Regions from separate parts of the Kluyvera sp. 1366 genome, predicted to be linked through region 3. Evidence: predicted binding sites of a transcription regulator. Region 3 holds the regulator's gene; each other region holds the start of a gene.
What was found. The regulator PurR, encoded in region 3, represses purine synthesis genes. The targets are predictions, from matches to a motif close to CANGCAAACGTTTGCNTG.

Region 1 (3,278 bases), on a different contig from region 3:
CAGCACGCTGTGGCTGCCGGGCGCCATTACCACGTTGCCGTGTTTCAGTTCCGGCTGCAGTTGCCCATGACGGCGACGGATCAACGCCTGCAAGCGTGCCGCCACTTCTGTTAATGCAAACGGCTTGCACAGGTAATCGTCGGCGCCGAGTTGCAATCCCTGTACGCGCTGATCGAGCGCATCGCGCGCGGTGAGAATCAGCACCGGCACATCGTGTCCTTGCTGGCGCCACTGACGCAGGATATCCAGACCATCGCGTTCGGGCAGCGACAGATCCAGCACCACTGCGTCCCAGGGCGCGGCGGTCAACGCCTGAAATCCGGCTTCGCCGGAGACAAACCAATCCACGCTGAAACCGAGCTTGGTCAACCCGACTTTCAAACCGTCGCCAATCAGCGTGTCATCTTCAATCAGTAAAATGCGCATCAACCCTCCTTCTATTAAGCGGAGTTATACGAAGCACAATTGCTCTTGTACAGCGAAAATCCCGGCAAATAGACTATTTTTCATGAATATTAGCCAAACGGATTCTCTTAAGATCCTGTTAAGAACCTTATGGTGAAATAGCTCCCGTAAACCGACACATTCATGGAAAAGAGGTGAATTATGAAAAAGTCTGCAGCTCTGTTAGCGATTGTCGCCCTGGCCGCCACGCCGGTTCTTGCCGCTCAGCAAGGTGGCTTTGTTGATCCCAATGCGCCATCCGCGCAGGTGAAGTCCGGTGGGTTCAAAGCCGACAACACCAGCGTTGTCACGGTAAAACAGGCCGAAGAGATGAAAGACGATAGCTGGATTACCGTGCGCGGTACGCTTGAGAAGCAAATCGGTGATGAGGATTATCAGTTCCGTGATGCCACCGGCACCATGAAAGTTGAAATCGATCATAAACGCTGGAACGGTTTGACCATCACGCCGAAGGATCAGGTAGAACTGACCGGCGAACTGGATAAAGATTTCAACTCCATCGAACTGGACGTGAAACAGGTACGTAAACTGCCGTAATCCCATCTTCGGGGCCGCAGCAGCGGCTCCAAAATCCCACCAAACTCAAATGCTCTCTGGCACAAGCGAAACGTTTCGATGGCGATCACATTTCCGTGATGCCGTCATTGAGTTGCCGTGCGCATTTTATACACTCCCGATCAGCGAAACGTTTCGCTGTGGAGTGGAATAAATGAAAAAAGGTCGCTTGTTAAACGCTGAAGTCTCACATGTGATTGCTCGCCTGGGGCACACCGATACGCTGACGATTGCAGATGCAGGCTTGCCGATTCCGGCCGGTCCACAGCGCATCGATCTGGCGTTAACGCCGGGTACGCCCGAATTTCTACAGGTAGTTGACGTTGTCACGCAGGAGATGCAGGTCGAAAGCGCCCTGATGGCGGAGGAGATTAAGCAGCACAATCCGCAGCTCCACAGCGCACTGCTCGCCGTGCTCGAAGCCTTGCAACAGCACCAGGGGAATGTCATCACCATCCGTTACACCAGCCATGAACAATTCAAACAACATACGCAGCGTAGTCAGGCGGTCATTCGCAGCGGAGAGTGTTCTCCGTATGCGAATGTCATCCTGAGCGCCGGCGTGACCTTCTGAGGCCGCTATGCAACCGTTATTGCAACTCAAAGGAATTGAAAAGTCGTTTCCTGGCGTGAAGGCGTTGAATGGCGCATCGCTGGCCGTTTATCCGGGACGCGTGATGGCGCTGGTGGGTGAAAACGGCGCGGGCAAATCCACCATGATGAAAGTGCTGACCGGCATTTACAGCATGGATGCCGGTTCCCTGCAGTGGCTGGGTAAGGATGTGGCGTTCTCTGGCCCGAAAGCGTCGCAGGAAGCAGGCATTGGCATTATCCATCAGGAACTGAACCTGATTCCGCAACTGACTGTTGCCGAGAATATCTTCCTTGGCCGCGAATGTGTTAACCGCTTTGGCCGCATCGAATGGAAAAAGATGTATGCCGAAGCGGATGCGCTATTAAAGCGCCTCAATCTGCGTTTCGACAGCCACAAGCTGGTGGGCGATTTGTCGATTGGCGATCAGCAGATGGTCGAGATCGCCAAGGTGCTCAGCTTCGAGTCGAAAGTCATCATTATGGATGAACCGACCGATGCGCTGACTGATACCGAAACGCTGTCGCTGTTCCGCGTCATCAATGAACTGAAAGCGCAAGGCTGCGGCATCGTCTATATCTCGCACCGCATGAAAGAGATCTTCGAGATTTGCGATGACGTCACCGTGTTCCGCGATGGGCAGTTTATTGCCGAACGCGCGGTGTGCGATCTCAGCGAAGAGAGCCTGATCGAGATGATGGTCGGCCGCAAGCTGGAAGATCAATATCCGCGTATCGATCAACAGCCGGGCGAGATCCGCTTAAAAGTGGAAAATCTCAGCGGTCCGGGCGTTGATAACGTCAGCTTTACGCTGCGCAAAGGGGAAATCCTTGGCGTGTCGGGTCTGATGGGCGCAGGACGTACTGAACTGATGAAAGTGCTGTACGGCGCGCTGCCGCGCAGCAAAGGCAAAGTGACGCTGAACGGCCGCGAGATCGTGACCCGCTCTCCGCAGGATGGCCTCGCCAGCGGCATTGTGTATATCTCGGAAGACCGCAAGCGCGATGGTCTGGTGCTCGGCATGTCGGTGAAAGAGAACATGTCGTTGACCGCGCTGCGCTATTTCAGCACTGGCGCGGGCAACCTGCGCCACAGCGACGAGCAGCTGGCGGTGGGCGATTTTATCCGCCTGTTCAACGTTAAAACCCCGTCAATGGAGCAGCCGATTGGTCTGCTATCTGGCGGTAATCAGCAAAAAGTGGCGATTGCGCGTGGCCTGATGACGCGCCCCGATGTGCTGATTCTTGATGAGCCGACACGCGGCGTCGATGTCGGGGCAAAAAAAGAAATTTATCAGTTAATTAACCAGTTTAAAGCCGAAGGGCTGAGCATCATTTTGGTGTCGTCGGAAATGCCGGAAGTGCTGGGCATGAGCGATCGCATCGTGGTGATGCATGAAGGCCATCTGAGTGGCGAATTTTCCCGTGAGCAAGCTACCCAGGAATCCCTGATGGCGGCGGCAGTCGGTAAGCAACACAGCGAGGAGTTAGTTGTATGAGCACCCAAACCTTACCCGCCAGCCGTCGTTGGTTTAGCAAAGCCTGGCTGCTGGAGCAGAAATCACTGATTGCATTGATCGTGCTGATTGCCGTGGTTGCCAGCCAGAGTCCGAACTTCTTCACGCTGGCCAACATGTTCAACATTCTGCAGCAGACGTCGGTCAACG
Region 2 (3,278 bases), on a different contig from region 3:
TGGCAGAATGGTCAGCATCGCCACCCATTCAAAACGCGGCGTGTAGAAGGTTGGCAGCGCAAACCACGGCGCATTTTCCACCGCGGTCCAGTCCACAATGCCCATCGCGTAAGAGAGCGCATAGCCGACCAACACGCCGACTAAAATCGGGATGATGGCGAGGAAACCACGGAACAGCACCGAACCAAACACGGTCACCGCCAGCGTCACCATCGAGATGATCACGGTTTTGCTGTCTGGCGATGTGCCGTCAGCAGGCAGCAGGCCGGCCATATTCGCCGCCACGCCCGCCAGTTCCAGACCGATAACCGCGACAATCGCGCCCATCGCTGCCGGTGGGAACATCACGTCCAGCCAGCCGGTACCGGCTTTCTTGACGATCAGCGCCACCATACAGAACAGCAAACCGCAGAGAATAAAGCCGCCCAGCGCCACTTCATAACCCAACGGCAATAGCAGCAGCACCGGCGAAATAAAGGCAAAGCTCGATCCGAGATAAGCGGGGATTTTGCCTTTACAGATAAACAGATAGAGCAGCGTTCCGACGCCGTTAAACAGCAACACCGTGGCCGGGTTGATGTGGAACAGAATCGGCACCAGCACGGTTGCGCCGAACATGGCGAACAGATGCTGTAAGCTGAGTGGAATGGTTTGCAACAGTGGCGGACGTTCGCCCACACCAATAGCACGACGAGTCATTATTATCCCCTATCCTCTTCGTTCTTCGAGCCATGGCTGCGTTGGCTCGAATAACTCGAGGATGACAATGTTGTGTTTTTGCCAAAAAAAAGCCGACTCTCTGGCCGGCTGGTTTCTTTTATTTGGTTCCGAAAATCTTGTCCCCGGCATCGCCGAGTCCAGGAATGATGTAGCCCTTCTCGTTCAATCCCTGATCGATAGATGCGGTGTAAAGCTCCACATCCGGATGCGCTTTCTCCAGCGCGGCAATACCTTCAGGTGCGGCCACCAGCACCAGCACTTTAATGCTGGTACAACCGGCTTTTTTCAGCAGATCGATGGTGGCGATCATCGAACCGCCGGTTGCCAGCATCGGGTCGACCACCAGCGCCAGGCGCTCTTCGATGTTCGAAACCAGCTTCTGGAAATAAGGAACCGGCTCCAGCGTCTCTTCATCACGATACACGCCCACCACGCTGATGCGCGCGCTGGGAACGTGCTCAAGCACGCCTTCCATCATGCCAAGACCCGCACGCAGAATCGGAACCACGGTGATTTTTTTACCTTTGATCTGATCGATTTCAACCGGACCATTCCAGCCTTCGATGGTGACACGCTCGGTTTCCAGATCGGCGGTGGCTTCATAGGTCAGCAAGCTGCCCACTTCCGAGGCTAGCTCGCGGAAACGCTTGGTGCTGATATCATGCTCACGCATCAGGCCCAGTTTATGTTTGACCAGCGGGTGTTTGACTTCCACGATCTTCATGATTGTTCTCCCGGAATTGAGTTGAGCTAAAAAAAAATCGCCGGATTATACCGCCTTTTCGCTGCTGCGCCACTTGTCATCGGTCAATAGCCTGCGTCATCTAAGGATTGGCGAAAATCTGAGGCGATGCAAAGGCAGCATGAGATGGGACTCGCAAACGTTTGCCTGCGCTGTTAGAATTGCCGCGCTTAATTTTTGCCACCAACCGCAACTCGCGTGGGGATTCCGCAGTGACCGACAAAACCTCTCTCAGCTACAAAGACGCCGGTGTTGATATCGATGCTGGTAACGATCTGGTTGACCGTATTAAAGGCGTAGTGAAAAAAACCCGCCGCCCGGAAGTCATGGGTGGATTGGGCGGATTCGGCGCGCTCTGTGCGCTGCCGCAGAAGTACCGCGAGCCGGTGCTGGTCTCCGGAACCGATGGCGTCGGCACCAAGCTGCGTCTGGCGATGGATCTCAAACGCCACGACAGCATCGGCATTGATCTGGTCGCGATGTGTGTTAACGATCTGATTGTTCAGGGTGCTGAGCCGCTGTTCTTCCTCGATTATTACGCGACCGGCAAGCTGGATGTGGATACCGCGTCATCGGTGATCACCGGCATCGCCGAAGGTTGCTTGCAGTCGGGTTGTGCGCTGGTCGGCGGTGAAACCGCTGAAATGCCGGGCATGTACCACGGCGAAGATTACGACGTGGCGGGTTTCTGCGTCGGCGTGGTGGAAAAATCAGAGATCATTGACGGTTCGAAAGTGCAGGACGGCGACGTGCTGATCGCGTTGGGTTCCAGCGGTCCACACTCGAACGGTTATTCACTGGTGCGCAAGATTCTTGAAGTCAGCCAGACCGATCCGGCCACCAAACAGCTGGATGGCAAATCACTGGCCGATCACCTGCTGGCGCCAACCCGCATCTATGTGAAAAACATCCTTAGCCTGATCGAACAGGTTGATGTGCATGCGATTTCGCATCTGACCGGCGGCGGCTTCTGGGAAAACATCCCGCGCGTGTTGCCAGATAACACCCAGGCGGTGCTGGAAGAGAGCAGCTGGCAGTGGCCGTCTGTGTTCAGCTGGTTGCAGCAGGCGGGCAACGTCAGCCGTCACGAAATGTACCGCACCTTTAACTGCGGCGTGGGCATGGTGATTGCGCTGAGCCCGGCGGAAGCCGATAAAGCGGTACAGCTGATGACCGACGCGGGCGAAAAAGCGTGGAAAATCGGTGTGATTAAAGCATCTGATTCCGAAGAGCGTGTGGTTATCAATCCATGAAAAAACTGGTTGTACTGATCTCCGGCAACGGAAGCAATCTTCAGTCCATCCTCGACGCCTGCGCAAGCGGGCGTATCAACGGCAGCGTCGCTGCCGTTTTCAGTAATAAAGCCAGCGCGTTTGGTTTAACGCGCGCGCGGGAAGCCAATGTCCCGTCACTTGCGTTAGCCGCCAGTGATTTTGCCGACCGCGAAGCCTTTGATCGCCAGCTGATGCAGGAGATTGATGCTTACGCGCCGGATCTGGTGGTGCTGGCCGGTTATATGCGCATCCTCAGCAGCGCTTTTGTCGCGCACTATCACGATCGTCTGGTGAATATTCATCCGTCGCTGTTGCCAAAATATCCGGGCTTACACACGCATCGTCAGGCGCTGGAAAACGGCGACGAGGAGCATGGCACCTCAGTGCATTTTGTCACTGACGAGCTGGATGGCGGACCCATTATTTTGCAAGCGCGTGTGCCGGTGTTTGCTGGCGATAGCGAAGACGAGATCAGCGCGCGCGTGCAGCATCAGGAACACGCGATCTATCCGCTGGTGATCAGCTGGTTTGTTGATGGGCGT
Region 3 (3,278 bases):
AATCGCCTGCATAAAACGCAGCGCCAGCATCAGGCGGACATCGGTCACCCACAGCATTCCCAGACAACCGAGGGCGAAGATGGCAAGGCCCGCCAGCAAAATCGGCTTACGTCCATAACGATCTGATAGCGGTCCCCAAAATACCTGGGCACAGGCAAAACCGCCGAGAAACAGACTCAGGCTGGCGCTGATGGTGCCGGGTGCGCTAGCAAAATCACGCTGCATATCGCCAAAGGCGGGCAAATACATATCCGTGGCAAGAAAGCCGAGCATGCTGAGCACGGCGAGATAAGGCATAAATGCTTTAGATGACAACATGTTGATTCTCTTTTGGGCAGGGTGAACGCCGGGGAGTGTAAAAGGATGCGGCGCGCTTTGTGAAACGCTAATATTTGCATGGTGCTGTTAAAATTTTTGAAGGCAAATTTATGTGGTCAGAATATGCGCTTGAAGTGGTGGATGCAGTAGCGCGCACCGGCAGTTTTAGCGCGGCAGCGCAGGAACTGCATCGCGTGCCCTCTGCCGTCAGTTATACTGTGCGCCAGCTGGAAACCTGGCTGGCGGTGCCGCTGTTTGAGCGCCAGCATCGGGAAGTGGTGATGACAGCGGCGGGCGAGCATTTTGTGCGGGAAGGCCGATCTGTTATCAAAAAAATGCTGGCCACTCGCCGACAGTGTCAGCAACTGGCAAATGGCTGGCGCGGCGAGTTGAGCATCGCGGTTGACTGCATTGTAAAACCGCAGCGCACGCGACAGTTAGTGAAGGACTTCTATCGCCATTTTCCCGATATGGAGCTGATTATCAGCTACGAAGTGTTCAACGGCGTGTGGGATGCGTTGGCTGATGGTCGGGTGGATGTGGCGATTGGCGCAACCCAGGCCATTCCGGTGGGCGGACGTTTTGCCTTTCAGGATATGGGCGCGCTGAACTGGCGTTGTGTGGTGAGCCCTGATCATCCGCTGGTTAACAGCAAGGAGCTGGATGATGAAACCTTGCGGGCGTGGCCATCGCTGGTGCTGGAAGATACCTCGCGTGCGTTACCGCGCCGTATGACATGGACGCTGGATAATCAGCGGCGGTTGGTGGTGCCAGAGTGGGAAACCGGGATGGATTGTTTGCTGGCAGGATTGTGCGTCGGCATGGTGCCTGGCCATTTGGCGCGTCCACTGCTGGACAGCCAAAAACTGGTCGAGCTGGCGCTACCGCAGGCGTTTCCGGACAGTCCGTGCTGCGTTAGCTGGTCAGAACAGCGCGCGTCACCGGCGCTGGCGTGGTTACTGGCTTATCTCGGGGATGCGGAAACGCTGAACCACGAATGGCTCAGCGAAGTGTCGGCTTAGCGGCGGTAGTCGCGGAACGGACCGTACGCCACCGAACGACGTTCAATCAGCGTTGGCTGGACTTCGATAGTTTGCGGATCTTCGCGCTTGCTGGTGATGCGATCCAGCAGCATTTCCAGCGCTTTTTCGCCCAGTTCAGCTTTCGGCTGGTGCACGGTGGTGAGCGCTGGTGTGAAATAGCGCGCGTTGCGCACGTTATCGTAGCCAATCACCGAGATATCCTGCGGTACGCGCAAACCCATCTCATCAGCAGCGCAAATCGCGCCCATCGCCATGATATCGCCACCGCAGAACACCGCGGTTGGACGCTGTTTCTGATTTAAGATCTGTTGCATCGCCTGATAGCCCGATTCAGGCTCAAAGTCGCCCTGAACCACCCACTCCGGACGCACTGTAATGCCCGCTTCGTTCATTGCCTGCAGGAAGCCAGCATGACGTCCACCGCCGGTGTTGCGCTCCATTTGGCCAGGAATGGCACCGATATCGCGATGGCCACGTTCAATCAGATAACGCCCGGCAAGATAGCCGCCCTGAAATGCATTGTCCTGCACGGTATCGGTGAAATCACCGCGTGACGCGCCCCAATCCATCACCACCATGGGGATATTGCGGTTCTCTTCCAGCATCTGCAGCAAATCGTCTGGATATTCCGAACACATCACCAGCAAGCCGTCGACGCGCTTTTGCGCCATCATCGACAGGTAAGCGCGCTGCTTTTGCAGATCGTTGTGAGCATTGCCGAGAATCAGCGTATAGCCGCGTTCGAAGCAGCGGTTCTCCACCGCTTCGATAATTTCAGCGAAGTAGGGCGCTTCGCTGGAGGTCGCCAGCAGACCCAAGGTTTTGGTGTGATTGACTTTAAGACTACGCGCCACGGCACTTGGCGAGTAATGTAATTCTTTGATCGCTTCCCATACGGCGTTACGCGTCTCTTCCGCAACGAAACGCGTTTTGTTGATGACATGCGAAACCGTGGTGGTTGAGACACCCGCGCGTTTTGCGACATCTTTAATTGTTGCCATGAAAATGGTGCTCCTGGGCTTATCGCAACTTACTGATAAGTATATTGTTAAACGTTTGCGTCTGCTAATGCTTTTACAGCCCAAAAAAGCGGGCAAAACGGTATGTTCTAGCAGGCGAAATCACTTCATCACGCTGTAAATACAGCCTGCGCAAAATCTGTTGCGCAACGAAAGGCGGCGATTCTAGCAAGCTGGCGCGGATAACACGAGATTTTTGCCTATTGCTATGCGAAAATCGTCTTAACCCTAATAATTGTGTGACTAAGGAGTTGTGATGAATACCGACCTGAAGCTGGCGCTAATGACCACTGTTGGCGCACTGTTGATGATTATCGCCTTCAGCTTTACCGCGATCATGCATTAACAAAAAAGCCGGAGCTGACAACAGCATCCGGCTTTTTTATGTCTGTTGCGCAACAGCTAGCGAATGGTTTTTGGCGTCATCATACGACGCGCGCCCACATAGTGTTTCTGCCAGTAATCCTCACCCAATGCGCTAATCTGAATATCTTTGCCGGTACGCGGCGACTGAATGAATTTGCCATTGCCAAGATAAACGCCCACATGGTCGGCGGTACCGCGATTGTTGATGCGGAAGAACACCAGATCGCCTTTCTCCAGCATTTCACGCTTAATCGGTGCCGCATCACGCAGGTGATACATCTCATTGGCGGTGCGTGGCAGTTTGAATTTCACCAGATCTTTATAGGCGTACCACACCAGGCCGCTGCAATCGAAACCGGTGTGTGGCGAAGCGCCGCCCCACTGATAAGGTTTGCCGAGTTGACCCATTAATTTGGTCATCGCCGTTTCACGCGCTTTTTGATAACGCTGACGGTGCGCTTTACTCATTTTGATGCCGGTCAGCGCTAAGGCTTCATCATTGACGGCGATCTCTGGCGTTTTCTTCGCTAAA

Region 1: a site for PurR is predicted at 1,144-1,161, ahead of rbsD (D-ribose pyranase). Genes of this name have one in related genera too.
Region 2: a site for PurR is predicted at 1,595-1,612, ahead of purM (phosphoribosylformylglycinamidine cyclo-ligase). Genes of this name have one in related genera too.

The regions. Positions count from the first base shown of each region.
Region 1 is NZ_JBTRDW010000008.1:272,742-276,019, forward strand. Features, by position in the region: gene qseB (quorum sensing response regulator transcription factor QseB) at 1-426, opposite strand, end outside; gene ACVLVH_RS19135 (YgiW/YdeI family stress tolerance OB fold protein) at 607-1,002, shown strand; gene rbsD (D-ribose pyranase) at 1,175-1,594, shown strand; gene rbsA (ribose ABC transporter ATP-binding protein RbsA) at 1,602-3,110, shown strand; gene rbsC (ribose ABC transporter permease) at 3,107-3,278, shown strand, end outside.
Region 2 is NZ_JBTRDW010000003.1:379,886-383,163, forward strand. Features, by position in the region: gene uraA (uracil permease) at 1-699, opposite strand, end outside; gene upp (uracil phosphoribosyltransferase) at 818-1,444, opposite strand; gene purM (phosphoribosylformylglycinamidine cyclo-ligase) at 1,675-2,715, shown strand; gene purN (phosphoribosylglycinamide formyltransferase) at 2,712-3,278, shown strand, end outside.
Region 3 is NZ_JBTRDW010000006.1:44,195-47,472, reverse strand. Features, by position in the region: gene punC (purine nucleoside transporter PunC) at 1-318, opposite strand, end outside; gene punR (DNA-binding transcriptional activator PunR) at 429-1,340, shown strand; gene purR (HTH-type transcriptional repressor PurR) at 1,337-2,362, opposite strand; gene cydH (cytochrome bd-I oxidase subunit CydH) at 2,637-2,726, shown strand; gene ACVLVH_RS14340 (C40 family peptidase) at 2,783-3,278, opposite strand, start outside.